Regions from separate parts of the Fictibacillus halophilus genome, predicted to be linked through region 2. Evidence: riboswitches for the same ligand, from Rfam matches in the RefSeq annotation. Region 2 holds a riboswitch; each other region holds the start of a gene.
What was found. Region 2 has a riboswitch for lysine ahead of lysA (diaminopimelate decarboxylase). Riboswitches for the same ligand answer to the same signal wherever they lie in the genome.
Positions count from the first base shown of each region.

Region 1: it holds a riboswitch for lysine, as region 2 does, so the genes downstream of both, I5J82_RS07130 (amino acid permease) here and lysA (diaminopimelate decarboxylase) in region 2, are expected to answer to the same signal.
Region 3: it holds a riboswitch for lysine, as region 2 does, so the genes downstream of both, I5J82_RS11490 (aspartate kinase) here and lysA (diaminopimelate decarboxylase) in region 2, are expected to answer to the same signal.

Region 1 covers NZ_JAEACF010000001.1:1,364,783-1,375,417, reverse strand. Annotated here, with positions in the region: gene I5J82_RS07130 (amino acid permease) at 30-1,448, opposite strand; lysine riboswitch at 1,537-1,715, opposite strand; gene I5J82_RS07125 (GDSL-type esterase/lipase family protein) at 1,803-2,519, opposite strand; gene I5J82_RS07120 (class D sortase) at 2,702-3,325, opposite strand; gene I5J82_RS07115 (processed acidic surface protein) at 3,325-4,659, opposite strand; gene I5J82_RS07110 (DsbA family protein) at 4,887-5,606, shown strand; gene I5J82_RS07105 (disulfide oxidoreductase) at 5,609-6,016, shown strand; gene I5J82_RS07100 (YebC/PmpR family DNA-binding transcriptional regulator) at 6,098-6,814, opposite strand; gene I5J82_RS07095 (response regulator) at 6,929-7,618, opposite strand; gene I5J82_RS07090 (ATP-binding protein) at 7,631-9,202, opposite strand; gene I5J82_RS07085 (tripartite tricarboxylate transporter permease) at 9,268-10,635, opposite strand, start outside.
Region 2 covers NZ_JAEACF010000001.1:1,832,939-1,843,573, reverse strand. Annotated here, with positions in the region: gene I5J82_RS09630 (stage V sporulation protein AA) at 1-104, shown strand, start outside; gene I5J82_RS09625 (stage V sporulation protein AB) at 94-516, shown strand; gene spoVAC (stage V sporulation protein AC) at 532-987, shown strand; gene spoVAD (stage V sporulation protein AD) at 1,000-2,016, shown strand; gene spoVAE (stage V sporulation protein AE) at 2,018-2,368, shown strand; gene spoVAEA (stage V sporulation protein SpoVABEA) at 2,373-2,951, shown strand; gene I5J82_RS09600 (spore germination protein) at 2,932-4,407, shown strand; lysine riboswitch at 4,467-4,643, shown strand; gene lysA (diaminopimelate decarboxylase) at 4,737-6,059, shown strand; gene I5J82_RS09590 (peptidylprolyl isomerase) at 6,129-6,563, shown strand; gene I5J82_RS09585 (DUF309 domain-containing protein) at 6,652-7,164, opposite strand; gene I5J82_RS09580 (segregation/condensation protein A) at 7,299-8,042, shown strand; gene scpB (SMC-Scp complex subunit ScpB) at 8,049-8,639, shown strand; gene I5J82_RS09570 (hypothetical protein) at 8,657-9,028, shown strand; gene I5J82_RS09565 (type III polyketide synthase) at 9,248-10,324, shown strand; gene I5J82_RS09560 (isoprenylcysteine carboxyl methyltransferase family protein) at 10,325-10,635, shown strand, end outside.
Region 3 covers NZ_JAEACF010000001.1:2,196,489-2,207,123, forward strand. Annotated here, with positions in the region: gene sdhB (succinate dehydrogenase iron-sulfur subunit) at 1-514, opposite strand, end outside; gene sdhA (succinate dehydrogenase flavoprotein subunit) at 517-2,277, opposite strand; gene I5J82_RS11480 (succinate dehydrogenase cytochrome b558 subunit) at 2,293-2,901, opposite strand; gene I5J82_RS11485 (YslB family protein) at 3,206-3,652, shown strand; gene I5J82_RS11490 (aspartate kinase) at 3,698-4,936, opposite strand; lysine riboswitch at 5,128-5,316, opposite strand; gene uvrC (excinuclease ABC subunit UvrC) at 5,382-7,133, opposite strand; gene trxA (thioredoxin) at 7,350-7,661, opposite strand; gene I5J82_RS11505 (histidine phosphatase family protein) at 7,761-8,369, opposite strand; gene I5J82_RS11510 (electron transfer flavoprotein subunit alpha/FixB family protein) at 8,443-9,414, opposite strand; gene I5J82_RS11515 (electron transfer flavoprotein subunit beta/FixA family protein) at 9,427-10,197, opposite strand; gene I5J82_RS11520 (enoyl-CoA hydratase) at 10,213-10,635, opposite strand, start outside.

The DNA.
Region 1 (10,635 bases), 470 kb from region 2:
ACGATAAAGGTTCCAAAAAGAAAACCTCTTTAAGCGACTTTACGATCTTTACTATTCTTAGGAGTATACCTATGAAAGATCGGATAAACGAGAAAACCTAAGAAAAATAATCCAATTCCTAAAGTAAAGGTCTTAGCATCTGATGTTCCAGAAATGATCACCCAACTAGAGTAGATGAATGCTAACAAAGCAATCACACCATCTCTTACGCGTGATCCTTTTATTTCGTTATAAGTTTCTCCACTATAGACAAGCTTTAAAAAGTAAACCGCCGAAATCAAATACGGAATCAAATAAGCTAGCGTGGCAGAAGTAGTTAAGAACGTGTAAGCTTCACCAATCGTACCTGATATCGTAGAGAAGATAAAAATCTGAGACATAATATTTGTAACTGCTAATGCGTTTACTGGACTTCCGTTCTTATTTACTTTACCGAAGAAAGCGGGAAAAACACCTGATTTAGCAGCTTGATACGGTACTTCTGAGCTTAAAAGTATCCAGCCGATCGTTGAACCGAACAAAGAGATAACAGCTAACAATCCCATTAAAGAAGCTCCTGTATTCCCAATCAATACGGATAGTACATCAACGAATGGTTTATCTGAACTCATCAGAACTTCTCTAGGCAGAACGTTCATCGTGAGTAAAGTTGTGATCATGTAGATGCTTAATGCAATAAGTAGACCAACAATCGTAGCCTTTTTTACATCTCGTTGCGAAGAAGCTCTTCCGGATAAGACAACAGCTGATTCAATCCCAACAAATGCCCATAACGTTGCAATGGCAGCCATATTGATCTGACTTCCAAGACCATGAGAGATGCCAGCATCATCTACAATCGGGAAGTAAGCATCAGCAAAGATCGTTGACTCGACTGCGAAAAGTGCAGCGACAATAAACAACATAAATCCGATTACTTTTGAAGCAGTTGCCACAAAGTTAAGTTTCCCTGCTCCATTCATGCTCTTTATTAAAATAAAGTGCGTAAACCATAGCAATACCGTACACACTACAAATGTAATAAGCTTACCCAACTGAATATCTTGGTTGAGTATTGTTCCTATAACCTTTGAACTTCGCATCATTGGAAAGAACGTTGATAAATATCCGGCAAAACTAGTGATGATCGCGACGTTGCTGATCCAATTTGCAACCCAGTATCCCCATACCATACTAAACCCTGCTACATTTCCTGCTTTTGGGTTTGAGAACAAAGCTCTTGCATAGCTTTGAGGACCTGCGGTTAATTCAGGTTTTCTTATAGATAGAGATCCAAAGACCAACGCTATCATCAATACTCCAAATCCAGTAACTGCCCAAGCAGCTGTAACTCCTAGTGGACTTGCTGTTTGAGCTAATGTGTTCGGCAACATAAAGATTCCCGAACCTACCATGTTTCCAACAACAAATGCTGTTAGAAGCCACACGCTCCAATTGTTATTTTTCATGCTGAAAAACCTCCTGTTGATTTAATGCCAATAAAAAAAACACGTATGGAAACAGCCCATACGTGAATATAATCAGCTTCCCCCAAAAATCTCTCATAGCTCAACGCAGACAATTCTGCGACAGTTCTGCACTTATTCAATGCAGCCCCAATGGATTTTCAAGTGGATAAAAAACCATTTCGGCATCAATTCCTTTTAAACTGTTGTCAAAAGCACCACTTGCCTCTAACAGTTCTACTCATAATTAATGCGACCTCTACCTCACCGAGATTAATGTGAGGACTTTATATGAAATTTATAAGTTCATAACGTTTTGAAGAATAACAGATTTTTTCAGCTAGGTCAATGTTTTGTTTATTTAAAATCTGAGCTTTGTCGAATAGTTTCGTAAACTCTTTTTCCAATTAACGCATAACCTTTTTCGTTAGGATGAAGTTTGTCAGAGAAATAATCACGTTTATTTTTGTCAATGAACAGGTCATCTGTACGTATATATGCTGTATTTTTGTTTTTCTTCGTTACTTCTATTGTGGATTGATTCCAATTTGATACGGCTTTGTTGACGACAGACATATCACTCCATTTAGCTTTAGGGTTATAGATACCTAAGATATAAATGGTCTTCGGATTTTCTTTATTCTGTATATTTCGAATGATTTGGTTCAAATTCTCTTTGTAAATTTCCTCGTTTGCCGTTAGCTCTTCTTTATTGAATTTCGTCAATCGATCTGTACTTTTTAGAAAATCGTTCGTTCCTATGTTTATGAAAATCACATCAGAGCTTTTAGCTGTTTCTGCTATCTCAGGATTTTTTAACCGCTTAAGTAAATCTGTGCTTGTATCATTAGGAACTCCAAAGTCATGAACAACAAGCTGTTTGTCTAAGTCTTCTTCGTATCGTTTTTCAACATCTCCTATATACCCATTATCTTTGGTATCACCTAATCCATATGCAAGAGAATCACCAATAGCTGTTACTTCCATTTCTTCGGAGTTAATAGAGTACACTCCAAAAGCAACACCTAACAAAACAATGATACTGATTGCAACAATCAATGTGATTTTTTTCATGTTTTCACCACCGGCTTTCTAGTTGTTTATACTAAGTATGTATCAGGGGGAATGACTTTAGACCAACATACATTATTGGTATTCATACCTGTTTTGATTATCTTTTAAACAAGACAAATATACGCCCGTTGTAAATGGGGTCAAAAAAAAGACAACAGAAAAGTGTCTGTTGTCTTAATAGATTATGTTAATTTTTGTGATATCAAGTCTGCGACGAGAATATACCTTTGAGGTGATGCACCAATAAAATCAAAGGGATAACACGTTGAAACAGTTAATGTTGCTCTCGGTTTAGGTACGATGACAGTTCGGTCGTCTTTATCTACGATGCGCACCTGTCGAATCTTATAAGTAAAGGTTCCTGCTGATGTTTCTACGACCAACTTATCACCCTTTCCCACCTCACCAAGCTTGCGAAAAACAGTATCTCGGTGTCCAGAAAGAACAGAATTATCATGTTCTCCTGGTAAGACACTTTTCTCGTAATGACCCACACCTCTTTCTAATTCTTCTTCATCTGTTCCATGAAAAATAGGTAGTGTAGCATTTAACTTCGGTATGAGTAGGTTACCAATATTCTCACCTTTACCTGGTCGTATCGAATAGAGAATATCTTGATCAGAACTCTTTATGTGTGGTTTGGAGAGCATTTCCGAACTCTTTACTTTCTGGGTCTGACCTGTTTGAAAGAGCATGTACCCTTTTAAAAAGGTATAAGCATTTGTAGTACTAAACCAAAGACCAACCAAGATTAAAACAAATGAAAAAATAAGAAGTGTCGTTCGAATGCTACTTCTCGTTTTCATTAGATTCCTTTTACACGAAATCTTCTAAATAGGAATATTCCTGCCGCTAAAACACCTAAACCAATTAACGAGTTCTCTAAATGGTTTGTCGCGGTTGTTGGAAGTTTTCCGCCTTTCACTGTTTTTACAGGTGGACTTACTTTAGTCGGTGTTGCAGTAACAATTTTTTCAACTTTTTGAATATCTTTACCTGTTTCTTGAATTATTTCAGAGCCAAACATTTCAGCTGTGATACGAATATCAGCCAATAATTCACTATTTAAATTATAAATTTCCATGATAAGATCATTTCCATTTGTAGTTTCCATCTTCATCAATGAATCCATTGACACAGCTTGTTTTTGTCCATCAACAACTAAATAGTATTTTGTTTCAAGTTGTAATAGCTGCTTCATTTCAGAAAAGATAGAAAGTAGTTCGGCAACTTGTTCAGAAGAAAGTTCATCAGATGTTTCAAAATCTTCAAACGCCATCATTCTTTCTGCAAGAACCATCATTTGATCAAGAAAGGCTGGATCTTCCCAATTAAGAGTTTCCATATGAGTTAAAAGCTTTTCTATTTCTTCCTCTGTTAAAGCAATCTCTGTAAATAGATCCTCGATATCATCACCCATATAGTCATCGCCATTTATATAGAAATCAACGGCTCCTTCAAGATCTTCAATGTATTCATAGTTTTCTCTTGCATCATCATTTTCTTTTAATAAAGCGTCCAGTTCAGCAAGAGAAGCTAGGTTGTAATCTCTTAATAACTGTTGAAGGTTTTCATCATTAATAAGAGTTCCTTCCCAGTCATCTCCATTGATATAATAATCAACAGACCATTCTAGGTGTTCGATATATTCATAGTTGTCACGTGAATCATCGTTTTCTTTTAATAAAGCATCTAGTTCTTCAATGGATTTTAGATCGTAATCACTTAATAACTTTTGAAGGTTTTGATCGTCTATAGGTGTGCCAATCATAAAATCAACTTCCTCAAACAATTCCTCTTCAAAAATAATATAAGTTCCGTCGAGTACATCTTGTCCTTCTTCAATATTTCCATATTCCACAAGAAGTTCATTGAGTCTATCTCGACTGATGTCAAACTCTTTTAACACTGCTTGAACACCTTTTTCTGATAATGGTGTGCCTAGCTCATCGACCGATTCAAAATCTCTTAGTGCCCACTCTTTACTGTTCAAATACGCAACAAAATCCTTCGAGTTCCAACCGATCTCTTGTAAAAACGCTTTATACTCTTTGTCGTTTGCATTTATCGCAAACGCTGACAATGGCAAGATGCCGAGGCTAATCGTAATAGCCAATAAGAAAGTTACAACCTTTTTCATCCCTGACCCCCAAAAAACTAGTTTAGTATAATTTCTAGAAAATTATACTGCCAAAATCTACTTTTGCATACAAGTTTTTTTAGAATTTTTACCTTCAGGTAGGCTATCCATAATCAGAAAAGACATAAAAACATAATGTTCGATATTTCTTCATTGTAAATACTGTCAACTTTGTTTACGATAAAAGTAACTTCTTTTTATTTAGTAAAAATTCTACGAGGTGAACAATGGGTAAACAAAAAAAGAATAAGGCATATGTAAACAGCTCAAAAACAAAGAAAAACTCGTCTCCTGTCTGGCTTTTTTGGACGATTGGAATTTTGACTCTAGGACTGATCATTTTTCTATTTAGCGGTGCACTTGATAATAATGATACGTCCACAGCTGATATTTCCTATGAAAACCAGCCTTACTTAGGTGAGAAAGATGCAACTGTTAACATTATTGAATTTGGAGATTACAAGTGTCCTGCATGTAAGAACTTTAACGAGTCAACCTTCCCGCTTATTGACAAAGAACTTATTCAAACAGGTAAAGTGAAATTCTACTTCTTAAACTATCCATTTATTAATGTAGATTCAGAACGATCTGCTATATTTGGAGAAACCGTTTATAAAGAATTAGGAAATGAAACGTTTTGGAAGTTTCATAAGACACTATATGAAAAGCAGCCTGACGATCAGAGTCTAGAACGACAGGACATCTTTACCGAGAAGTTCTTAACAGAAACTCTTGGCGAGGTTACTTCAGAAGAAGATGTTAAGAAAGTGACCGAAACTTGGGAAAACAAAGAAAACGAAAAAGCATTAAAAACAGACGAAGCACTTGTAAGCGAACTTGGTGTAACTAGTACACCTACATTGTTTGTTAATGGTAAAAAATTTGAAGGTACTTCTATTCAAGATTTAGTGGAAATGGTTGATGATGCTGCGAAGGAGAGTAAATAAAGGTGGGTAATAAACCTTTGTTGATCGCTTGGATCGCATCGATCGTTTCCATGGTAGGAAGTCTGTTTTTTAGTGAAGTCATGAAGTTTGTGCCATGTAATTTTTGCTGGTATCAACGAATCTTGATGTATCCGTTAGTCATTCTGCTAGGTGTTGCCTTTTATAAGCAGGATTATAAAGTCACACGTTATGTCCTTCCTCTATCCATACTGGGCATCATCGTTTCTGGCTATCATTATGCTCTTCAAAAAATACCTGCATTAAAAGCATTTGAGGTGTGTACATCAGGTGTTCCATGTTCTGGCCAGTATATTAATTGGTTGGGATTCATCACGATCCCGCTACTTGCGTTCGTTGGATTTACGATCATTACAATTAGTATGTTATGGATGAGAAAGCAATCGAATTAATCGGTTGCTTTTTCTTTTTGCCTAACACATGCATAGAAAAAAGCAGGCTCACTAAATGGAACCTGCTCATCATATAAAGAATTAGTTCAAATCAACATTATGATACACTTGCTGCACGTCTTCTAGATCTTCTAAGGCATCGATCAATTTCTCGAACTGAACCTGTGATTCTTCAGAGAGTTCTACATCGTTTTGTGCAAGCATCGTCAGTTCTGCTACTGAAAACTCTGTAATCCCTGCGTTCTTAAACGCTTCTTGCACAGCATGAAACTGATCAGGTTCAGCGTAAACAATTACAGATTCATCCTCTTCGATCACATCTCGAACATCTAGATCCGCTTCCATCAACAGCTCCAATACATCATCAGCTGATTTTCCTTCTAGACCAATTACAGCTGTTGCATCGAACATGTATGAGACTGCACCAGATACACCCATGTTTCCATTATTTTTATTAAAAGCAGAACGAACTTCCGCTACTGTACGATTTACATTATTCGTCAAGGTATCCACAATAATCATCGAACCGTTCGGACCAAAGCCTTCATAACGAAGCTCGTCATAGTTCTCGTCAGAACCGCCTTTGGCTTTTTCGATTGCTCGGTCGATGATGTTTTTAGGTACACTATATGTTTTTGCTCGTTCTAGAACAACTTTTAACGACTGATTGGATTCTGGATCGGGCTCACCTTGTTTTGCGGCTACATAGATTTCACGACCGAATTTTGCATAAATTCGGCTCGTATTTGCGTCTTTTGATGCTTTTTTCTCTTTAATATTATTCCACTTACGTCCCATATTGTTCACTCTCTTTCAACTTTAAATCTATGTAGAACATTATACATCAACTGAACTAATTTTTAGTAGTATAAGAGTCGAAACAAAAGCAACCCATCATGTGGTTGCTTTGAACTAGAGTCCATATTTGTAGATTCTTTCTGGTCTGCCTACTCCTCCATAGGTGATGTCCGCTTTTGCTTTTTGTTCTGAAACAAGATATTCTAAGTATCGTCTTGCCGTCGTTCGACTAACTCCCGTACGATGTCCGAGGTCTTCTGCAGTAAAGCCCTTTTTGTGTTTCATCAAAATGGTCAATATTTTATCTAAAGTAATAGGATCTATACCTTTTGGTAGAAAGGATGGTTCAACCTCGACTTTTTCGCGTTTTAATAAAGAATCGATCATGTTTTGATTGATTTCTTTGTCAGCTGACAGTTGAGTCATTAATAATTTATGCTCTTTAAATTGTAATAAAGTATCTTTAAAACGCTGAAAGATTACAGGTTTGACAATATAATCAAAGATACCGTCCTCCAGAGCGTGCTTCAATGTTTTTACTTCAGTTGCAGCTGTTACCATGACAACCTCGATTCCTCTAAACTCACTTCGAATCCACCTAAGTAGATCAAGGCCATTCATGTCTGGAAAATATATATCTAATATGACTAAGTCAGGTTTTAATATTGAAATCTGTTCTTTTGCCTCTTCTTCGTTCAATGCGATCCCACATACCGAAAAGCCTTCTACTTTTTCAACAAATTTTCTGTTGATCTCGGCAATGCGAATGTCGTCTTCTACGATAAAAACTTCCCATGTACTCATGATGTCTTTCCTCTATTCTTTTGGGATGATAACAGTGAAAAGCGTTGTATCAGCTTTTGTTCTCTCATAAAAGATATGCCCGTCTAATACTTCTACAGCTTGTTTGATCAGAAATAAACCGTATCCACGGTCTTGACCTTTTGTAGAGAATCCCTTTTCATATAACATATTAGCGATATTTTTAGGAATTCCTTCTCCATTATCTTCAACTTCAATAATAAGCTGTTCTCCAAAATCAGAAAGACTGATTTTTACCATTGGGTCATGAGTTCTCGACTCCATTACAGCATCCATTGCATTGTCTACTAGATTTCCAATAATCGTAACAAGTAACTGTCTGTCAATTGAGTCAGGAATATCTTTTAATTGACTGGCAGAATCAATGGTAAATGCAACTCTCAGCTCATTTGAACGATTAAACTTGCCGATTAACAAACCACCTATATAAGGATCAGAAATATGATCCATGATAAATTGTGTAAAGTGCTGATGAACATTTGATTCTTTCGTTATAATATCTTGTGCCTCTTGATAAGAACCTAACTGAATGAGACCTGATATTAAATACAGTTTATTTGAAAACTCATGAGTTTGAGCTCTTAAACCTTCACTATAGCTTTTTACTTGCGCGAGCTCCTCATTTAATCGATAAAGCTCATCTCTGTTTCTAAATGTCGCAACCGCCCCAATTACTTGATTATGATTATCCACTATTGGAATACGATTCGCTATAACCTTCGTATTTCCTAATTTCATTTGTTCGTCAAATTCGTTTTGGCCAGAGGCGATGACGTCAAGTAATCTTGTGTTCGGAATTGCTTTTAACACATTCTTTCCTATTAGCTTCTCACTTCCTGTTTGGAGCATCTGAAGTGCCGTGTGATTGGCAAGTGTTATTTCACCTTCTCGATTAACAGCGATAACCCCTTCTCTTATCGCTTCTAAGATCGCGCTTTTTTCTTTGTATAACAGTCCGATCTCTTTAGGTTCCAATCCATGTGTCGCTCTTTTCACACCTTTAGCGATTAATACTGAGCCCAATATTCCTAACAACAGTGTCAAGATGCCTATGATAATAATTTTTAGTTTATAAGGCCAGATATCCTCTTTGATTTGATCGGTCAGAAAACCTACTGACACTAAGCCAATGATTTCGCCGTCATTACTTTTAACAGGGGATTTTCCTCGTACTGCTGGACCTAGAGAGCCTGTTGCTTCAGTTATACTCGGTTCACCAGATAAAGCTTTTTGGTTGTCTCCACCTACCATCTTCTTTCCAATTCGTTCTTTAATGGGGTGTGAATAACGAACACCTTCTCTGTTTCCCACTACGATGTAATGAGCTCCTGTTTTCTTTCTGATCTTCTCTGCGTAAGGCTGGATCGATTTAGAGGGATCATCACTTTTAAACGCCTCAACAACAAGTGGATTGTTACTTACGGCATAAGAAACACTTAACGCTCTCTCCCCAATTTGACTCTTCATCGTGTCTTCAAACATATTTTGAAAGATAACTGCTAAAATGGTGATCACTAAAAAGATTAGGGAACAGCTGATGAGAATTAATTTTGTTTGCAGTTTCATAGTTTCCCTCCGTAAAAATAGAAAAGACCTTCTCAGAATAGAAAGTCTTCTCTACTTATCATCTTTTATCCTTCAACGTTAACAACAACATTTTTTCCTTTTAACCGAAGAACAAAAGGTATTAGAATCCATAGAACGGCACAAATCAGGAAGAATGCTGAAATGGGTTGTTGAATAAATACTGTAAAATCACCATTTGATGTTGTTAATGCGCGTCTCATGTTGTTTTCAATCATTGGCCCTAATACTAAGCCGAGTACTAGAGGAGCTATAGGATAGTCATTTTGTGCTAATAGGTATCCTGCAAGTCCAAAGCCAATCAATAAAAACAGATCAAACGTCGTTACTTGTACCGCGTAAACACCAAAGACAGAAATAGCAATAATGATGGGCAGCAAGTATTTAGCAGGTGTTTCAATGATTTTTGCAAAAATCTTAACAAGAGGCATGTTAAGGATGAGTAGCATCAAGTTTCCTATAAACATTGAAGCTATTAGTCCCCATGCTACGTCGGGATGATCACTAAACAATAAAGGACCTGGCTGAACGTTATACATGATCAGAGCTCCCATTAGAATCGCAGTTGTTCCTGAACCTGGAATTCCGAGTGTTAATAAAGGAATCATCGCTCCACCTGAAGCTGCGTTATTTGCTGACTCTGGAGCTGCAACTCCCGCAATCGCTCCTTTTCCAAACTTTTCAGGATTTTTACTTATCTTTTTTTCAGCAATATATGAAAAGAAAGAAGCTAGTGTTGCACCTGCACCTGGTAAGACTCCAATAAAGAATCCTAGAAAAGACCCTCGTGCAATTGGTCCGGCACTCTCTTTAAGATCAGCTCTAGAAGGGATGACTCTCCCAACTTTCGCCACTTTTTCAGCCTCTTCTTCTTTATGCAGAACCGTCTTAAACACCTCACCTAATGCAAACAAACCAACAGCAACCGTTAGAAATTCTAGTCCGCCAAACAGTACAGGAATGTCATAAGTGAATCGTGCCACTCCAGAAACCGAATCGATTCCAATCGTGGCGATCAAGAGGCCTGTTACGGTCATCATCCACGCTTTCGTGATCGATCCACCCGCCAAACCGCTAACTGCAGCTAGTCCTAACAACATTAAAGAAAAATATTCTGCAGGTCCAAATTTCAATGCCATCTCTGAGAGTGGTTCAGCTAATAAGACCAATCCAATGATGGAAACAATACCGGCAAAAAATGAACCTATGGCTGCAATCGATAAAGCTGCTCCTGCTCTGCCTTGCCTTGCCATTTGATAACCATCAAGTGTTGTAACGACAGATGAAGATTCACCAGGTGTGTTTAATAGAATGGAAGTAGTTGATCCACCATACATGGCACCATAATACACACCGGCTAAAAGAATAATCGAGCTTGTAGCTGCTGCAGAAGGATCCATTCCACTCGTAAAGGT
Region 2 (10,635 bases):
CAAGCCCTTTAGAGGTTGAGATGTTTAACTATCAGCAAGACCTCGATCAGTATGTGATCGTTCATGAAAACAAAGAAACAGAGAAAAAGATCAATGGGAATTAAAGTTTTGCTCATTGCCTTTATCGGTTTTGGCGGTGGAATCACCGTAGGCTCTGGTCTTGTGGCCCTAATCACTGTTCTTGGAATCGTGCCAAGGCTCATGCAGCTCTCTAAAACGTATCGATACATTAGAGGTTATGAGTTAAGCATCATTTTAGGTGCTGTCATCGGTGGGTGGATGAATCTAAGAAACGCTTCGATTGGGTTTCCTGCTTTCTTTCTTGTACCGATCGGATTATTTACAGGTATCTTTGTTGGGATGTTAGCCGCAGCGTTAACAGAAGTATTAAACGTACTCCCGATTCTTGCGAAAAGAGTTGGTTTTGGAGAGAAAATCATCATTATATTAATGGCAATTGTACTTGGGAAAATCTCAGGATCTTTGTTTCATTGGATGTACTACATTAATCATTAAGGAAGTGATTGTACGATGGCAACAAAAGAAGAACAGCAGGCATATGCCGAAAAAATTAAGTCGATACAGCCGAAACCTCCGTATGTTTTAAATTGTTTAAAAGCTTTTTTAATAGGTGGGATCATCTGCACGATCGGTCAAGCGATTCAAATGTTTTATATGACTTACTTTAATTTCACGCAAGAAACAGCGGGAAATCCGACAGTTGCTACGCTCATTCTAATCGCAGCACTGTTAACAGGACTTGGAGTATACGATAAGATTGGTCAATTCGCTGGAGCGGGTTCTGTTGTTCCTGTAACAGGATTCGCTAATGCCGTTACGAGTGCGGCTTTAGAACATAAAAGTGAAGGTCTAGTACTCGGAGTCGCTACAAATCTCTTCAAATTAGCTGGAGCTGTTATTGTATTCGGAGCTGTTTCCGCCTACGTTTTCGGTATGATCCGCTACATCTTTCAGCACTTGACATAAGGAGTGAGGGCATTGAATTTATTCGGAAGACAAACATGGAAATTTGCAAATAATATTTACTTAAATGCGGCCGGAACTGCAGTAGGTCCGATGGAAAGCGAAGGACCTTTAGGCAAATATTTTGATAAAACGTATAACAACCTTCACTGTGGACAAAAGAATTGGGAACTTGCTGAACGTCAGTTGATGGAAGATGCGATCAATGCTTGTTTGCACAAAGTAAAGATGAAGCCAGAAGATATCAACTTCTTGTTGGCAGGAGACTTGTTAAACCAAATTGTTTCGTCAAACTATACAGCTAGAGGAAACGGTATACCGTTCCTAGGTGTATTCGGAGCATGTTCAACATCAATGGAGTCCCTAGCATTAGGTGCAGCTTTAGTGGATGGCGGGTATGCGAATCGAATTGTCGCTGCAGTAAGCTCACACAATGCTACAGCTGAAAGACAGTTTAGATATCCTACTGAATACGGCGGGCAGAAGCCAGATACAGCTACGTTTACCGTAACAGGTGCTGGTGCTGCACTTGTGAGCAAAGAGGTCTCAGATATAAAGATCACATCGGCAACTGTCGGAAAAGTAGTGGACTTAGGAATCAAAGATCCTTTTGACATGGGGTCAGCGATGGCTCCGGCAGCTGCAGACACGATCGCGGCTCATTTTAAAGAGATGGATGTTCAACCAGATGAGTACGATTTAATCGCAACAGGTGATCTTTCTGGAGTCGGTGCACCAATCGTTAAGATGTTATTAAAAGAGCAAGGTTATGATGTGTCCGACAATCATCGAGATTGTGGATTGATGATCTATCGAAGTGGACAGCAGGTTTTTGCAGGAGGAAGTGGCTGTGCCTGTTCTGCAGTCGTTACGTACGGATATATCTTAGACGAGATTCGAAAAGGCAATCTGAAGAAAGTCTTAATGGTCGCAACGGGTGCATTATTGAATCCGGTAATGGTTCAGCAAAAAGAGAGTATTCCAACGGTTGCTCACGGCGTGGTTCTAGAGCGAGCGGAAGGAGGGCAATAAGATGGAATTTTTTTGGGCGTTTGTAGTTGGTGGCGCAATCTGTGTTGTCGGCCAGCTGATGATGGATGTAATGAAACTGACACCTGCTCATGTTACTACTTCTTTCGTAGTTATTGGCGCACTTCTTGATGCTTTTGGTATCTATGATAACCTGATTAAATTTGCCGGTGCAGGTGCTACCGTTCCCATTACCAGTTTTGGTCACTCTCTTCTGCATGGAGCGATGGCTTCAGCTGAGGAACATGGCTTTATCGGAATCGCTATGGGAATCTTTGAGTTAACATCTGCAGGAATATCATCTGCTGTTCTGTTTGGGTTTTTAGTAGCAGTCATCTTTGAACCAAAGGGGTGATCACATGGTGAAAAAACGGGTCATTTTCATAACAGATGGAGATCTGTATGCGTTGCGAGTTGTAGAGCATGCGGCAAAACAAGTTGGAGGACGTTGTATTTCACAATCTTGGGGAAATCCAACGAGAAAAAGCGGTATAGAGCTTGTAGAGATGATCCGTAAAACACCTCATGACCCTGTACTTGTGATGTTTGATGACTGTGGATTTAAAGGAGAAGGTCCGGGAGAACATGCGATGAGATACATTCATCAACAGAAAGATATAGAGGTTATTGGTGCTGTAGCCGTAGCTTCGAAAACGCATTTTACAGAATGGACAAAAGTTCACTGTTCTATGGATCGATATGGAGAACTAACAGAGTTTGGTATTGATAAGAGTGGGATTCCGGACCTAGAAACAGGAAGGATTAACGGGGATACCGTCTATATCCTCGATGAATTAAACCTTCCTTTCGTAGTAGGTGTCGGGGACATCGGAAAAATGGCAGGTTTTGATGCAATAGAAAAAGGAGCTCCAATTACTGTAAAAGCAATTCAACTCATTTTAGAAAGGAGCGAATCAATTGGCAACCGAAAAAAATAAAACACCAATCAGTAAAAACATTGAAGATACGGAAAGGTTTCTAAAAGAGCGACTCGGCATTGGTGTAAGTTTTGATGTTGGTGTCAGAAAGATCTTTGTTTTAAAAAAGGAACTTCAGCTGTATTATTGTACGGGACTTTGTGACAGTGAGTTCATTATCATGATCTATCGCGAACTAATGGATATGGATCATGGTCATCGCGCACCAAGTAAAGTAAAAGATCTTGTACATAACCACCTTGCCCATCAGCAAGTAGAGATTACGAAGTCGTTGGATGAAGCTGTAGACCGTATGCTCTCAGGTCTGATCGTTATATTCATTGATGGTGAAGAAGAAGCATTCGTTGTGGATGTAAGAAGTTATCCAGGAAGATCACCAGAAGAGCCAGACATTGAGAAAGTGGTAAGGGGAGCTCGTGATGGATACACGGAGAATATTATCATCAATACTGCTCTTACGAGAAGGCGTATTCGAGATGAACGATTAAGACACGAAATTCTTCAAGTAGGTGAGCGTTCCAAAACGGATGTGTGTCTGGCTTATATTCAAGATGTAGCTGATCCTGGACTCGTTGACCTTATTAGAAAAGAGCTAAACTCTATTGAGATCGACGGAATACCCATGGCCGATAAGACGATAGAAGAATTTGTAGTAAAACAAGGCTGGAATCCGTTTCCTTTAGTCCGTTACACAGAAAGACCCGATGTTGCTGCTCAACACTTGATGGAAGGTCATGTTTTAATCATCACAGATACATCGCCAAGTGTCATCATCACACCTACAACACTTTTTCATCACGTACAACATGCAGAAGAGTTTAGGCAGACACCATTCATAGGTGCATTTTTAAGATGGACCCGTTTTACAGGTATGCTGGCATCGGTATTCTTAGTACCAATGTGGCTATTGTTCTCGATGGAAGAACAGTTGCTGCCACCTTTTATTGATTTTATAGGGCCCAATAAGCACACGAACATACCTTTGTTTCTCCAGATTATTTTTGCAGAGATCGGTATAGATATCTTAAGACTTGCCGCCATTCATACACCTAGTGCACTCTCAACTGCCATGGGTCTAATTGCAGCTGTATTGATCGGCCAAATTGCAATAGATGTAGGTTTATTCGTTCCAGAAGTTATTTTATACGTTGCGATTGCAGCGATCGGAGCGTTCTCTACACCTAGTTATGAGTTAAGTATCGCCAACAGGGTTTTGCGCCTCTTTCTGATAATAATGGTCATGCTTTTCAAAGTTCCTGGGTTTATCGTTGGTTTTACGATTATGATCATTTATATGGCAACGATTAAGAATCTGAACACGCCTTATCTATGGCCGTTCATTCCATTTAATCCTAAAGCATTCCTGCAGATCGTTATTCGAGTAGCCGTTCCACTATCTAAAGTTCGGCCAAGTATCGTACATCCGCAGAACACCAAAAAACAGCCAACTAATTAATCTGTCCCTTGCTGATTGTTGAAAATTGTGTTAAATTCATAACTAATTAAATATGCCTCATATGAGGTAGAGGCGCAAAACGAATGAGTAGCATATGGAGTTTGTGGATGACGATGAAATATGTTGAAAGGTCAATTTGCCGAAGTGTAGAAAGAGCTCCATCTCTTTTTATGCTGGGCCGCTGCTGAACAAGCAACGGACTGTCACTACAACTGTAGTGGAGAGCTATTCCGACATGAGGGTACGGTTATGACAGCCTGCCTTAGTTGCGGCTGTCTTTTGTATTTGTCGGGATTGAATTCTCTATCAACAACGAGAGGGGATTTTTTGTGAATTTACACGGAACATCAAAAATTGGAGATAATCATCATCTATGGATCGGTGGTTTAGATACGGTAGATCTAGCGAAAAAATACGGAACGCCGCTTTATCTGTATGATCTATCCTTAATTAAAAATAGAGCAAGAGGCTTCAAAAAAGCATTCGAGGAAAATGAGGTAGGATATCAAGTCGCTTATGCTTCAAAAGCTTTTTCATCGATCGCTATGTTTCAGCTAATCGAGCAAGAAGGATTGAGTCTCGATGTAGTTTCAGGCGGTGAACTTTACACAGCACTTCAAGCCGAATTTCCACCTGAGAGAATACACTTTCATGGAAACAACAAGAGCTTAGCAGAATTAGAATTTGCACTTACCGCTGGAGTCGGCTGTATTGTAGTGGATAACTTTCATGAGATCTCATTGTTAAAAATGCTGAGCAGTAAGCTGAACAAAAAAGTAAACATCTTACTACGCTTAACTCCGGGAATTGAAGCACACACACATGATTACATCATAACAGGTCAAGAAGATTCTAAATTTGGATTTGATCTAGGAAATGGTCAAGGAGACAAAGCACTTCAAGAAGTACTTGCATTTGAAGGCTTTCGAGTTTTAGGCATTCACTGTCATATTGGCTCTCAAATCTTTGAAACAGAAGGGTTCACCCTTGCGATTGAAAAGTTATTCGGTCACTTTAAGAAATGGGAAGAAAACTATAGCTATTTTCCAAGTGTCGTAAACCTTGGAGGCGGGTTCGGCATTCAATACACATCAGAGGATACACCGCTTTCTCCTGAACAGTACGTTTCGGCGATGATTGTAGAAGTGAAAAAGCAGATGATTCACTTTGAAGGGCAAGAGCTGCCTGAACTTTGGATCGAACCAGGCCGTTCACTCGTAGGTGATGCAGGTACGACGATCTATTCGATCGGCTCACAAAAAGAGATCGAAGGAGTTAGACACTATGTGTCTATTGATGGTGGGATGACAGATAACATTCGTCCTGCACTCTATCAAGCAAAATATGAAGCATTCGTAGCAAATAAGATGAACGCAGAACCAACACAAACGGTATCTATCGCAGGCAAATGCTGTGAGAGTGGCGATATGTTGATCTGGGACATCGCCCTTCCTGAAGTATGTGAACACGACTTCTTAGCAGTTTCCTGTACCGGTGCTTACGGTTATAGTATGGCGAGCAACTATAATAGAATCCAGCGGCCGGCTGTGGTTTTTGTAGAGAACGGTGAAGAACAGCTGGTAGTTAAGCGGGAAACGTATGAAGACCTTATCAAGAACGATGTTCCGTTAAAATCGAATGTTTTTGTGTAAATTAGTTTACGGAGCAGCCATTTAACCGTACAATGGAAGTTGAATGAAGTAGAAGGAGGCCTGTTTTTTATGAAAAAAGGTTCGATTGAATTTGAAAACGGCGAAAAAATTGTATTTGATCTGTATCAGGAGGAAGCACCTGGAACAGTAGAAAACTTTGAAAAACTTGCAAACGAAGGATTTTACAACGGTGTAACGTTCCACCGTGTTATCCCTGGATTTGTTGCTCAAGGTGGAGATCCAACAGGAACTGGAGCTGGCGGCCCTGGTTATTCAATTCCTTGTGAAACAGAAGGAAACCCGCATAAGCACGTAGCAGGATCTCTTTCAATGGCGCATGCTGGCCGCGATACAGGTGGAAGCCAATTCTTTATCGTACACGAGCCACAGCCGCACTTGAACGGTGTTCATACTGTTTTTGGACAAGTTACAGAAGGTATGGAAACGGTTCTTCGTATTAAACAAGGCGATGTAATGAAAGAAGTTAAAGTTTGGGAAGAATAATTTCTAGACGAAGAAAAGCTCCGGATTTTTCCGGAGCTTTTTATATTCAAATTAAAGCTGGTACGTGACAAATTGTACACCTTAGTCTTTATAAGATTCTGTTCTTCTTTCGTTTTTGTCGATTTCGTTCATCAATGACAGAGGAGCGATCTCTTAATGAGTGCTTATGAATGATGTTGTCATCAATTTTGGTTTGTGAGACCCAAACTTCTTCAGTTGCATTCGCTTCAAATAAGCATGTTTGAAATAACTCCGTCGTCAGAGGAAGAGCTATTGACTCAAAAGGTTGCTGTTGCTCGATTCTTTGTATACTTTTGTCGAGTAATTCAAAAAATGGTTCAGTTTTAATACCGAGTGCTTTCAATGCTAGTTCTTCTTTTTGTAGTTTCAATTTACAACTCAAGATCATTCGTTTAGCTCCATTGTAGTTTCCGCGCCGATGATGGTATTGAGCTACTGCAAGCTGGATCAGTCCTGGCCACAGGTCACCTTCCATTCCTTCATCCTTCCAATGCTCTTCAAGCACTTCATGACATTCAAAGTAATCTTGATCTCTATGAAAATGCACTAAGTATTCAATCCATGGTTTTGGGTAAGTCACTAGTCGTTCACGCCCCTTAATAAGCTCAACTTTAAGTTTACCATATGCATAGTATGAATAAAAACAAGCCGCGAGACTCACAAAATATGATATAATTTTATAATACAAAATCGTTGAAAAACTGGGGAAATGTTATGCAATATAGTGTGAAGCTTGATGGATTTGAAGGTCCGCTAGACTTACTGCTTCATTTGATACAAACCTACGAAGTGGATATTTATGATATTCCGGTAGCCATCATAACTGAGCAATACCTTCAATATATACATACGATGAAAGAACTTAAACTTGATGTGGCAAGTGAATTTTTAGTTATGGCAGCTACTCTTCTTGCAATCAAGAGCAAGATGTTGCTCCCAAAGCATGAAGAAGAGCTTTTTGAGAATCAAATGGAACTCGAGATGGAAGAAGACCCAAGAGATGAACTAGTAAGAAGACTTGTTGAATATAGAAAGTACAAGCATGCTGCGGATGAACTTAAAGAACGAGAATCAGCAAGAAGCTTAATATATACACGACAGCCTGCCGATCTCTCGCAGTTTGAGAAAGAAGAATCGGCAAAACAGGTCACCAACGTAACACTTTATGATATGTTGCAGGCCATGCAGAAGGTCTTTCAAGAAAAGGTTACGCGAGCACCAAAACAAACGACTATCGAGCGGCAAGAGATACCGATCGAAAGAAGGATGGAACAGATCAAAACCTCTCTTCTTTCAGTAGGAGGAAGAAAAAAGTTTACAGACCTTTTTGATAAGAGTACGAAAGAACATGTCGTTGTAACGTTTCTTGCTATATTAGAACTTATGAAAGTAAAATCAATTAATTGCGAACAACAAGATCATTTTAGCGAAATATATATAACGATGTTAGAGGAGTAAAACGATTTGGAACGAAATGAATATAAAGCGGTTGTTGAGGGTCTGCTTTTTGTCAGCGGAGATGAAGGAATCGACAGAAAACAGATCGCTCAAGTGTTGGAGATCGATAGCAAAGAACTTGATCCCATCATTGAAGAGTTGAAACAAAGTTATGCTTCATCAGAAAGAGGGATGTCTATTGTTGAGTATGCAGGGTCCCTTCAATTTGTAACTAAAGCAGAACATGCTGCCTTTTATGAGCGCCTTGTTGAAACGCCTGGTCATGCGACACTTTCTCAAGCTGCCCTTGAAACGCTTGCGATCATTGCCTATAAACAGCCTATTACGAGGTCAGAGATCGAAGAAGTAAGAGGTGTGAAAACTGAAAAACCGTTACAGACACTATCTGCAAAAGGGTTAGTAAAAGAAGTTGGAAGAGCAGAAGGAACAGGACGGGCAATATTATATGGAACAACAAAAGCATTCCTAGAACATTTCGGTTTGCAAAGTGTAAAAGAGCTGCCGCCTCTTCCTGAGAACATTCAGGAAGAAAATGTAGAACAAGAAGCAGATCTGTTCTTTTCAAAGTTTCAAGAATCACTATCTACTGACGAATAACAAGGGGGAGTCATGCATTGTTGATTCAGCATATTGATGGTATGGAGTTAGAAAAAGAAAAGCCAAACACATCTGAGGATTTTTTTAACCGTTCAGAAGTAACCTATGAATGTAACGGAAAAACTCAAACTTTTCATCTTCTTTATGTACGATTTTTTGAAGAAAAACTTCAAGAAGAATTAACGCATCATGACTTTTGGAAAAATTATTTGGACTTCTATAAGATTACAGATATTGCAGCCCTTACCGCATTGCTTAAGGATCCTGCCTATCTAAAACGTAAACGAAGCTATATCAACAACTATGAAGAATTTAGAAAACTATTCATCCAACCAAATGAAGAGTTGCTAAGTTCACACCTCAATACTCTAAAACAAATAACAAAGTAAACAGCCTTTATTCATTTAGGCTGTTTTTTTTTCTTCCTAGGCAAGTTGATGGAAGTGTCAGGCGTAAGGTGGCTGACTCCTAAGCTGGAACGGAAATCAACTCTTCCACTACTGCGACGTTCACTCAAAAAACAAACGAATCTTTTAAGTCTTCGTTTTAAAAGGCAGTTTAAGGGTAAATTACTAAAAAAGGATATGCAGCCGAAGGAGAGAGATCAATTGCCAAGAATAGCAGCAGTAGAAACGATAAATCCCCCTCATCAACTTTCCCAGAATCAAACAATGGAATTTGCAAGGAACCTATTTCAAGACGCGTTCTCAGATATCGAGCGTTTGCTCAAAGTATTTCAGAATGGTGAGATCGAGTCACGCTATTTCGCGATGCCTATAGAGTGGTTCAAGGAAAAAAGAAGTTTTCAAGAGAAAAATGATTTATATATAGACTTTGCAACTAATTTAGGGGCAGAATGTATCGAGAAAGTTATGTCTGATCGAAGTCTTAACGTTTCATATGAAGATATTGATGCCATTTTCTTCATCTCGAGTTCAGGTCTATCAACTCCAAGTATTGAAGCTAGAATCATGAACATCCTCCCGTTTTCTTCACATACAAAAAGGATTCCAATTTGGGGATTAGGATGTGCTGGTGGTGCATCAGGTTTTTCAAGAGCACACGATTATTGTAAAGCATATCCAAAATCAAACGTGCTCGTATTAAGTGTAGAACTTTGTTCACTAACATTTCAGCACGAAGATCTTTCAAAGAGCAATTTAGTAGGTACATCTTTGTTTGCAGATGGAGTTGCGTGCGCACTAATATGCGGTGATGAGTCCGACGCAGCAAAACCATCAGAAGTATCTCCTTACATAAAAGATACGATGTCCACATTGAAGCCGCATTCTGAAGATGTGATGGGGTGGGAAGTAAAGGACACAGGTTTATATGTTGTTTTCTCTAGAGATATTCCTAATGTCATTCGGACGTGGCTCAAACCGAACGTAGATGAGTTCTTACATAGAAATCAGCTTGTCGGAGAACAGATCAAACACTTCATCGCTCATCCTGGCGGAAAGAAAGTTTTACAAGCATACGTGGATGCCCTAGGAATTCCGTTATCCAAAACCGATATCTCAAGAGAAGTATTAAGAGAAAATGGAAATATGTCATCTGCGACTGTTTTCTATGTCTTAAAAAATTTCATGCAAACAGAAAAAGAAGAGGGAGATCTAGGTGTGATGGCTGCTTTAGGACCAGGTTTTTCTTCTGAACTTCTTTTAGTGGAATGGAGGAAGTAGATGAACTGGTTTCTTCTATTTTGGAGTTTTCTCATCGTACAGAGATTAGCAGAAGTAAGGATTGCTAAATCTAACGAAAAGAAGCTTGTGAGTAAAGGCGCAGTGGAAGCGGGGAGTGATCACTATAAGTGGATGGTTTCCATGCATGTAGCGTTCTTTGTTGTTTTCTTTTTAGAAGTATACGTGTTTAACGCACAGCCGCCTAGCTGGTGGGTTGTTCCATTTATCCTGTTTTTAATAGCTCAAGTGATTCGTGTGTGGGCGATTTCATCTTTAGGCGAGTTTTGGAATACGAAGATAATTCTGCTTCC
Region 3 (10,635 bases), 360 kb from region 2:
CAGAATTTGAATTTACGTTCGGACATGCTTCTAAACAAACACCACAAGTCATACATTTTGAAAGTTCATATGCCCACTGACGCTTTGTTTCAGGCATACGAGGACCTGGTCCAAGATCGTACGTGCCATCGATCGGAATCCAAGCTTTAACTCGTTTAAGTGCATCAAACATTCTACTTCTATCGATCGCCAAATCACGGACAACCGGAAATGTTTTCATTGGTTCAAGACGAATCGGCTGTTCTAGCTGATCAACAAGAGCCGTACAAGATTGTCTAGGCTTTCCGTTGATTACCATCGAACATGCTCCACAAACTTCTTCTAAACAACCCATCTCCCAAGTAACGGGAGTCGTAGCTTCCCCTTTCGCGTTAACCGGGTTTCTACGAATTTCCATAAGAGCAGATATTACGTTCATGTTTGGACGATGAGGAATCTCAAACTCTTCTAAATATGGGGCAGTTTCCGGGTTATCCTGTCTTGAGATGACGAATTTCACCATTTTTGTGCTCATTCTTACACCCCTGCCTTCTTCTTAGAATAGTCACGTTTACGTGGCTGGATAAGCGAAACATCTACTTCTTCATATTCGAATTCTGGTCCGTTCGTTGTTGGATTGAATTTCGCTTTTGTTGTTTTTAACCATTGCTCATCATTACGTTCAGGGAAGTCTGGTTTGTAATGTGCTCCACGGCTTTCATCACGGTTAAGGGCCCCGAGCGTAATAACACGAGCAAGCTGAAGCATGTGCCATAGCTGACGAGTAAATGATGCACCTTGATTGCTCCACTTGGATGTATCGTTAATATTGATGTTTTTGTAACGTTGCATCAATTCTTGGATCTTTTCATCCGTTTGTTTTAACTTATCGTTGTATCGTACAACCGTTACGTTGTCTGTCATCCATTCTCCAAGTTCTTTATGGATTACATAAGCATTCTCAGTTCCATCCATAGATAGAATATTGTTGTATACTTCTTGATCTTTTTTCACTTGGTTATCAAATACAGTAGAAGGTACATCCTCAACTGTTTTTTCTAATCCTCTAATGTATCTAACAGCTGACGGGCCTGCTTCCATACCACCAAAAATAGCTGAAAGCAACGAGTTTGCTCCTAATCTATTAGCACCATGATATTGATATTCACACTCACCAGCTGCGAAGAGACCAGGAATGTTCGTCATCTGATCATAATCAACCCACATTCCACCCATAGAATAGTGAACAGCCGGGAAGATCTTCATTGGAACTTTACGAGGATCATCACCCATGAACTTTTCATAGATCTCAATGATTCCACCAAGCTTGATATCAAGCTCTTTAGGATCTTTGTGTGAAAGATCAAGGTATACCATGTTCTCGCCATTGATTCCTAGCTTCAGATCAACACACACATGGAAGATTTCACGTGTAGCGATATCACGAGGAACAAGGTTACCGTATGCTGGATATTTCTCTTCTAGGAAGTACCAAGGCTTTCCGTCTTTATATGTCCAAACACGTCCACCTTCACCACGTGCTGATTCACTCATTAAACGAAGCTTGTCATCACCAGGGATGGCAGTCGGGTGAATTTGAATGAACTCACCGTTCGCATAATAAACACCTTGCTGATAAAGAGCTGATGCTGCTCCACCTGTGTTAATAACAGAGTTCGTCGACTTACCGAAAATGATACCAGGTCCGCCAGTCGCCATAATAACGGCATCTGCAGGGAAACTTACGATCTCCATCGTTTTCAAGTTTTGAGCGGTAATTCCTCGACATTGACCTTCGTCATCAATTACAGCAGATAAGAATTCCCATCCTTCATATTTCGTAACAAGACCTGCTACCTCGTGGCGGCGAACTTGCTCATCTAGTGCATACAATAACTGCTGACCCGTTGTAGCACCAGCGAATGCTGTACGATGGTGCTGTGTTCCTCCGAAACGACGGAAGTCAAGTAATCCTTCAGGTGTTCTGTTAAACATTACACCCATACGGTCCATTAGATGAATAATACCTGGCGCCGCGTCACACATTGCTTTTACAGGAGGTTGATTTGCCAAGAAGTCTCCACCGTATACTGAGTCATCAAAATGCTCCCACGGGGAATCTCCTTCACCTTTTGTATTTACAGCACCGTTTATACCACCTTGAGCACAAACAGAATGCGAACGTTTTACTGGAACAACTGAAAAGAGGTCAACATTAACACCAGCTTCAGCTGCTTTGATTGTAGCCATTAAACCGGCGAGACCTCCGCCAACAACAATTATTTTCTGATTACTCAATTTGTCTCACCCCTTTTAAATGAATGCAAAGATTGTTCTTACGCTAACAATAGCAAGTGCAACGAATACACCCATCGTTACGTATGTTGATATTTTCTGTGAACGAGGCGAAACTGTAAGGCCCCAGCTGACAAAGAACGACCATAATCCGTTAGCAAAATGGAATACTGCTGATAAAACACCTACAAGGTAGAAGGCAACCATAAATGGAGAGCTTAAAATATCTGCCATCATATCAAAGTTCACTTCTTGTCCGAACGCAGCTTGTACACGTGTTTCCCATACATGCCATGCGATAAAAATTAATGTGATAACGCCTGTTACACGCTGAACGAGGAACATCATGTTGCGGAAATAGCCATAGCGGGTAACGTTATTTTTAGCTTGAAACGTAATGTAAAGTCCATACACGGCATGAAACAAAATAGGTAAGTAGATGACAAACGTTTCTAGGAAAATACGAAACGGTAAACTTTCCATAAAATGTGCCGCTTTGTTAAATGCTTCAGCATCTCTCGTTGCAAAATGGTTCACAACTAAATGCTGTACGAGAAAAATCCCAATCGGAATTACTCCTAATAATGAATGAATCCTTCTGTTAATAAAATCTCTACTGCCAGCCATTCTCTTGCCCCCTTCAAATTTAGCCTCTCTCTGGCTGCTAATCTTTGTTCCTCTCCACATGTAAGCGTTTTAAGTTTCCTCTTTTAGAGGATGAGTGTTAAACAATTAGCTTAATTAACTAGCAACATGTCCATTTTACTCCCATCGTTTGACACCGTCAAGAAAACGCTAACAACTAAATACGTAAATTTTCTTGATACACCAACGCTTTTGGAGGTTTAAGATTTTCGACAAATACTGATAGTTGCTATAGAGTTTAAACCGCTTTCCCGTTATAATAAAAATTAGAAAGAAGGGATGCAGAATGTTTAAACAAAAGACAAAGGATGAAAACACCCCTGTAGAACAGCTTTCTGTTTCAGCTTTTGGGTATGAGATCCTTCGAAGCGACTTATTGCCTGAACTTCTTGGCAAACAAGAACGAAATATTCTCTATTGGGCAGGAAGACACTTGGCTAGAAAATATCCTTTACATACGATGGAAGAAGTTCACGCTTTTTTTGTTGAAGCTGGCTGGGGTACTCTTGAAATGATCGAAGCTTCAAAAACAGAGATGAATTTCTCTTTGAACTCTCAATTGATTGTGCAACGAATGGAAAACTTTAATCATCAAACGTTCAGCCTAGAAGCAGGCTTCCTCGCTGAACAGGTTCAGCTGCAAAAAAAATGCACAACAGAAGCTTTAGAATCTATCAAACGAAACAAAGTTTTTATTACTGTTCAATGGGATAAAAAAGATACGATCGAATAACAAAAAGCCGGCGGATTGCCGGCTTTTCAATGTTTAAGATTAGATTTACGTGTTCTGAACGGGAACACGAGCATCTAACTCAAACACATCATGCAGCGTTTCAATTGACTTAATCATATCTTCTTGCTTCACAACGGTTGATACCTTAATCTCAGAGGTGCTGACCATCTTAATCATAATCTCTTGGTCTGACAGAGCTTTAAACATTTTAGCGGCTACGCCAGGATTTGAGATCATACCTGAACCAACGATTGACACCTTTGCCAAACCCTGTTCATAACTGATCGATTCGAAACCTAATTTTGCTTGATGTGCCGCAAGCACTTCTTGTGTAGCAGACAGTGAGTTTGATTCGATCGAGAACGAAATATTTGTTTTCTCTTCATTAAGTACATTTTGAATGATGATGTCTACATTGATACCGTTAGAAGCCAAAATCGTAAACAGTTCAGCTAAAGCGTGTATTTCATTAGGTACTGAAGAGACCGTAATTTTTGTTATGTTTCCTTCAAACGCAAGACCTCTAACCATTAAATTTTGTTCCATAGACACTTCCTCCTCTACTAATGTTCCACGTTCTTCACTCATGCTTGACCTTACTTCTAAGGTAATACTATAGTTTTTAGCAAACTCAACCGCTCTCGGATGTAAAACACCCGCACCGAGGTTCGCCATCTCTAACATCTCATCATAAGAGATCGAAGGTAGTTTTCTAGCTGAATTCACTACACGGGGATCTGTCGTATAAACACCAGTCACATCGGTATAGATGTCACAGCGATCCGCGTTTAAAGCTGCCGCTAGCGCAACGGCTGTTGTATCTGATCCACCTCTGCCAAGCGTTGCGATATCCTTGGTTTCTGGTATAAGTCCTTGAAACCCTGCAACAACCACGATATGGCCATCTTTTAATAAGTCAGAGATTCGCTTTGAATCGATGTCTAGTATTCTTGCATTTGAAAAGGCATCTTCTGTTTGAATGCCCGCTTGCCATCCTGTTAAAGATTGCGCTTTATATCCTTCCTGATGCAGAGCCATCGTCAATAGGGCGATCGTAATCTGCTCTCCTGTCGTAAGAAGCATATCCATCTCCCGTTTAGAAGGGTTATGACTGATACTTGTCGCGAGCTTTACAAGTTCATCTGTTGTTTTACCCATCGCTGAAACCACAACCACGACTTCATTTCCTGCATCTACTTCGTGGATGATTCGTTTTGCAACATTTTGTATTCGCTCAACTGAGCCAACACTAGTTCCGCCAAATTTTTGAACGATTCTCCCCATATTCTCCAATCCCTTCTTGTTGTAAGATTCTATCTCTTTTATTTGAAGACTTTGTTGACGCTAAAAGACCACGTCTACTTAGTTTGCACGTATACTTTCAGGTTTCTTTTTTGAAAGTAAATACAAAAAAGCAACAATAAGGAAAAACCCTATTGTTGCTATAATCCGTAGCAAGCCAAGTTTGTTCCCCCTCGTGAGATAGTCCTCCACACAAACCCTGGGGGGACTTGTGTGACAGCTCTGTATTTATTCAATACAGGTCCAGCATAAAAGGCTAGAAGTCCTTTTACACTTCGGCAAGAATCCCCTTTCCACCATCATCACTAGAGCTTCTTCTCTTCAGATGGGTTACTATTGGTTCCTGCTCCTCTACCATCACTTCATACGAAGCATGGCATATTTATAAAGTTGGATTCATTTTAACAAAGTTAATCACTGGCTGCAACTACTCATTTGATAAAAATGCTTTTTCAATAAGCTCGGCTACTGGTTTAGGCACACCTGCTGCTTGAATCTCATCAACAGTAGCTTCTTTTAACTTCTTTAACGATCCAAAGTGGCGAAGAAGCATCTTTTTACGTTTGTCGCCAATGCCAGCAATGCTGTCTAATGTTGATTCAAACATACTTTTAGATCGGACTTTTCGATGGAAAGAAATCGCAAACCTATGAACTTCATCTTGAATTCGTTGCAAAAGATAGAATTCCTGACTGTTTCTGGCCAAGTGTATCATCTCTGGAGGATCGCCAATCCATAGCTGTGAGGTTCTATGTTTTTCATCTTTTGATAGACCTGCTACAGGGATAAATAAGTTTAGCTCGTTTTCTAACACATCTTGAGCTGCTGATATCTGCCCTTTTCCGCCATCGATCAGAATTAAATTAGGAAGCTCTCCTTCCTCTCTTAACACCCTCGTATATCTTCGGCGAACAACTTCTTTCATAGAAGCATAATCATCTGGTCCTTCTACAGATTTGATCTTGTATTTTCGATAATCCTTTTTATAAGGTTTACCATCAACAAAAACAACCATAGCAGAAACAGGATCTGTTCCATGAATATTCGAGTTATCGAACGCTTCAATACGATAAGGTGCAGCAATTCCAATTCTCTCACCAAGGTTCTCAACAGCTTTAATCGTTCTCGCTTCATCTTGCTCGATCAGAGCAAATTTTTCGTGAAGAGCTAAAGACGCGTTTTTGGTTGCTAACTCCACTAGCTCTTTCTTTTGTCCTTTTTTTGGTTGCAATACTTTCACTTGAAGAAGTTCCGACACAAGATGTGCATCCACTTCTTGTGGAAGTAGGATCTCTTTAGGCAGAAGATGATTTTTTTGCAGATAGAACTGACCGATAAAGGTTAGCAGGTCTTCATTCGCCTCGCCATAAAACGGAAAGACAGAAATATCTCTAGCGATTACCTTACCTTGTCTGATGAAGAAGACCTGTACACACATCCAGCCTTTATCAAAATGGTAGCCAAACACGTCTCGATCTACTAAATCTGCTGTCATCATCTTTTGCTTTTCCATAACAGCTTCGATGTGCTGAATCTGATCTCGAAGCTCTTTTGCGCGTTCAAAGTTCAATGCTTCAGACGCTTCTAGCATCTTTTCCGATAGCTCATTTTTAACGTCCTGATAACCGCCGTTTAGAAATTTTACGATGCCGTCAACCATCTTTTTATTTTCTTGTTCGGTTACATCATATACGCAAGGTCCTAAACATTGTCCGATATGATAATACAGACACACACGTTTAGGCATCGTGTCACACTTTCGAAGTGGAAAGATGCGATCTAACAGTTTTTTCGTTTCTTGGGCAGCATAAGCGTTCACGAAAGGACCAAAATATTTTCCACCGTCTTTTTTAATCTTCCGTATATATAGAAGTCTTGGCTGCTTTTCAGCAGTGATCTTTAAGTATGGATAGCTCTTATCATCTTTAAGCATAACGTTATAACGAGGGTCATGCTTTTTTATTAAATTCATCTCGAGGACTAATGCTTCCATCTCAGTAGAAGTTACAATGTATTCAAAATCTCTGATCTCACTTACCAGTCTTTGAGTTTTGCCATCATGTGTCCCAGAAAAATAAGACTTCACACGATTCTTTAACACCTTCGCCTTACCAACATAGATAACTTTCCCGAACTCATTCTTCATGAGATAGCAGCCCGGTTGGTCTGGAAGCAACATTAATTTTTGTTTTACAGAAATAGAGGTCAATTTCTTCCCCCCTTCACTCTTAGCAGTCTTTTCTACTATCATATCATGTATCAACGTGTTCATAATACTATCGTGATTTTAATACCACATATTTTCATTTATCGACAATATTTCCTAGAAAATATTGATCAGTTCGAAAAAAATCATAAAAAAAAGCCCGAACAACGGGCTTTTTTCTGGCAAAGCTTATTTATGTTTGTTTAAAAGTTCAACTAAAGCTTCTTTCGGTTGGAAACCGACAACTTGATCAACCACTTGACCGTCTTTGAATACAAGTAGAGTTGGAATACTCATAACACCGTATTTACCAGCTGTTTCTTGGTTTTCATCTACATCAAGCTTAACTACTTTTACTTCTTCCATTTCTTGATCTACTTCTTCAAGAACAGGAGCGATCATTTTACAAGGTCCGCACCATGGTGCCCAAAAGTCAGCAAGTACTAAACCTTCGTTCGTTTCTGTATTAAATGTTTGATCTGACGCATTAACAATAGCCATTTATTTGGCCCTCCTTTTAAATAACAAAGTGTAAACAAAGTATATCCCACAAATGTTACAGTTGCTAATAGTTTGCTCAACTTTATGGTACCCAAGTTTTTAATTGGACAAACGTGATATCGTAGCACTCGTTTCAAGATGTTTCTGACAGTTAAACAATTCACATGTCCAATCGTTTTCTGCACTAAGATTAAAAACCGAATACGACGTATTATTAAGACCATACCAGCGATCCGTATCGTCTTGTAGTAGCTCTTTAAAGATCCTTACGAGTAAAGCGCCATGGCTAATAATCAATACCTTTTCATTCTTATGCTTTTGAATAATGTCTTGTAACGCCGCTTTCCAACGAAGATCAGCATCCTCATTAGTTTCCCTGCCTAACTCAAGCTCCATCCAATTTTCTCCCCAGCGTTCGACTCGTTCAATCTCAGTGGTGCCTTCTGTTTCTCCGAAAGAGATCTCGCGAAGCCTTTCATCAGCTATCACGTTTATACCTGTTATTCCACTAATAGCCTCAGCTGTTTTATAGGCTCTAAGAAGTGGACTCGCATATATAGCATCCCATTTCTCATCTGCAAACCTTTTTGCTAAACGTTCTGCTTGATACTTTCCATTGTCGTTAAGCGGGATATCTTTACAGCCTTGCGCTCTTTTTTCAGTATTCCAATCCGTTTCACCGTGACGAATGAATGCAATTGTAGTCATCATACACCTTCCTTGTTTCCAAAATTGAAAAAAACGTCCAGAAAAACGGACGTTTTCATGCATTTACGTTCTATTATACTAACACTTTTTTAAACTCTTCTGTTAATAATGGAACGACTTCAAACAGGTCACCAACGATTCCATAGTCTGCTACCGAGAAGATGCTAGCTTCTGGATCTTTGTTGATCGCAACGATTACTTTAGAGTTGGACATTCCAGCTAGATGCTGAATGGCTCCAGAGATCCCACAAGCGATATACAGATCAGGCGTTACAACTTTACCCGTTTGACCGATCTGCAATGAATAATCACAATAATCGGCGTCACATGCACCTCGAGATGCCCCTACTGCTGCTCCAAGTACATCTGCAAGTTCTTGAAGAGGTTTGAAGCCATCTTCAGATTTCACACCTCGACCACCGGCAACAATGATCTTTGCTTCTGCTAAATCTACGCCTGTAGAGGCTTTGCGAACTACTTCTTTAACAATCGTTCTTAAGTCTTTAATATCAACAGAAACTGATGTTACATCACCGGAACGAGATTCATCCTTCTCTAATGGTGCGATGTTGTTCGGACGAATCGTAACGAACACTAAACCATCCGAGATTAGTTTCTTTTCAAAAGCTTTTCCTGAATAGACAGGGCGAGTAAACACCGTGTTCTCACCCGCTTGCTCAAGTCCTGTAACATCTGAGATCAGTCCAGATTCTAGACGAGCTGCAAGTCGTGGAGAAAGATCTTTTCCTAAAGATGTGTGTCCAAATACGATAGCTTCAGGGCTTTCTTCATCGATAATCTGCTTTAATGTTTGGAAATAGCCATCTGGTGTATAGTTCGCTAGTTTTTCGTTTTCCGCTGTAAGTACACGGTCAGCTCCATAGTGAATTAATTCAGTTGCTAAAGACTGAACGGAGTCACCACATAATACTGCGAATACTTCTCCGCCGCCAGAGATTTCTTTTGCTGCTGCAATTGCTTCGAATGAAACATTACGTAACGCACCGTCACGGGATTCTGCAAGTACTAAAACTTTTTTTGCCATGATGACTCCTCCTTATATTACCTTCGCTTCGTTTCTTAACAGAGATACAAGTTCTCTTACTTGGTCTGGCGTTTCACCTGATAGGATTTTTCCAGCTTCCTTTTTCGGTGGAAGATATACTTCCACTGTTTTTGTTTTCGCTTCAACGTCATCCTCATCAATATCAAGATCGTCTAACTCCAACGTTTCAAGAGGCTTTTTCTTTGCCTTCATGATTCCTGGTAACGAAGGATAACGAGGCTCATTCAATCCTTGTTGTGCTGTCACCAATAATGGAAGCGATGTTTCAATCTTCTCAAGATCTCCTTCAACATCGCGCTCGATGTTTACAGTTGTACCGTTTACTTCAATCTTCGTGATGGTTGTTACATGCGGAATATCTAGTAATTCTGCTAAACGCGGCCCAACCTGACCAGTACCGTTATCAATCGCAACGTTTCCGCCTAGAATAATGTCATATTCTTTATCTTTAAAGTAAGCTGCTAAAACTGACGAAGTTGTGAATTGATCTTGGCTGTCCAGATCTTCGTTTGAAATTAGAACCGCTTGGTCTGCTCCCATAGCTAATGCTGTACGAAGCTCTTTTTCAGAATCTTCGTCTCCAACCGTTACAACCGTAACAGTACCACCATGAGCATCTTTTAACGTGATCGCTTCTTCAATCGCATATTCGTCATATGGATTAATAATGAATTCTGCACTGTCTTCAGAAATCTTATTGTTTGAAACAGAAATTTTTTCCTCTGTATCAAAAGTACGTTTTAAAATTACAAAAATGTTCATGGTTACCCTCCTAGTTTATCGGTCCTGAAATTCAGGCTTTCTTTTTTCAATAAATGCCGAGATTCCTTCTTGTCCATCAAAACTTTTAAAAGCTTTTCCAAACAGTTCTTGTTCTTTCTCTGCACCTTTTTCATAGAGTCCATGTCTCGCATAATGCAACAACTCTAAAGTGTACTTAATAGAGACAGCACTCTTCATAGAAAACTCTTCAGCCATTTTGTAAGCCTTTTCAAAAAGTTCTTCTGTTGGATAAGAGCTGTTTGCTAAACCAAAGGTGACAGCATCTTTTCCTGAGATCGGCTTACTGGAAAGGAGCATCTCACAAGCTTTAGGTACACCTACAAGCTGTGGCAGTCTTTGCGTTCCTGCAAATCCTGGAACTAGTCCTAGTGTGAGCTCAGGAAGACCAAGTTTCGCATCTTCAGCCACTAGCCTTAC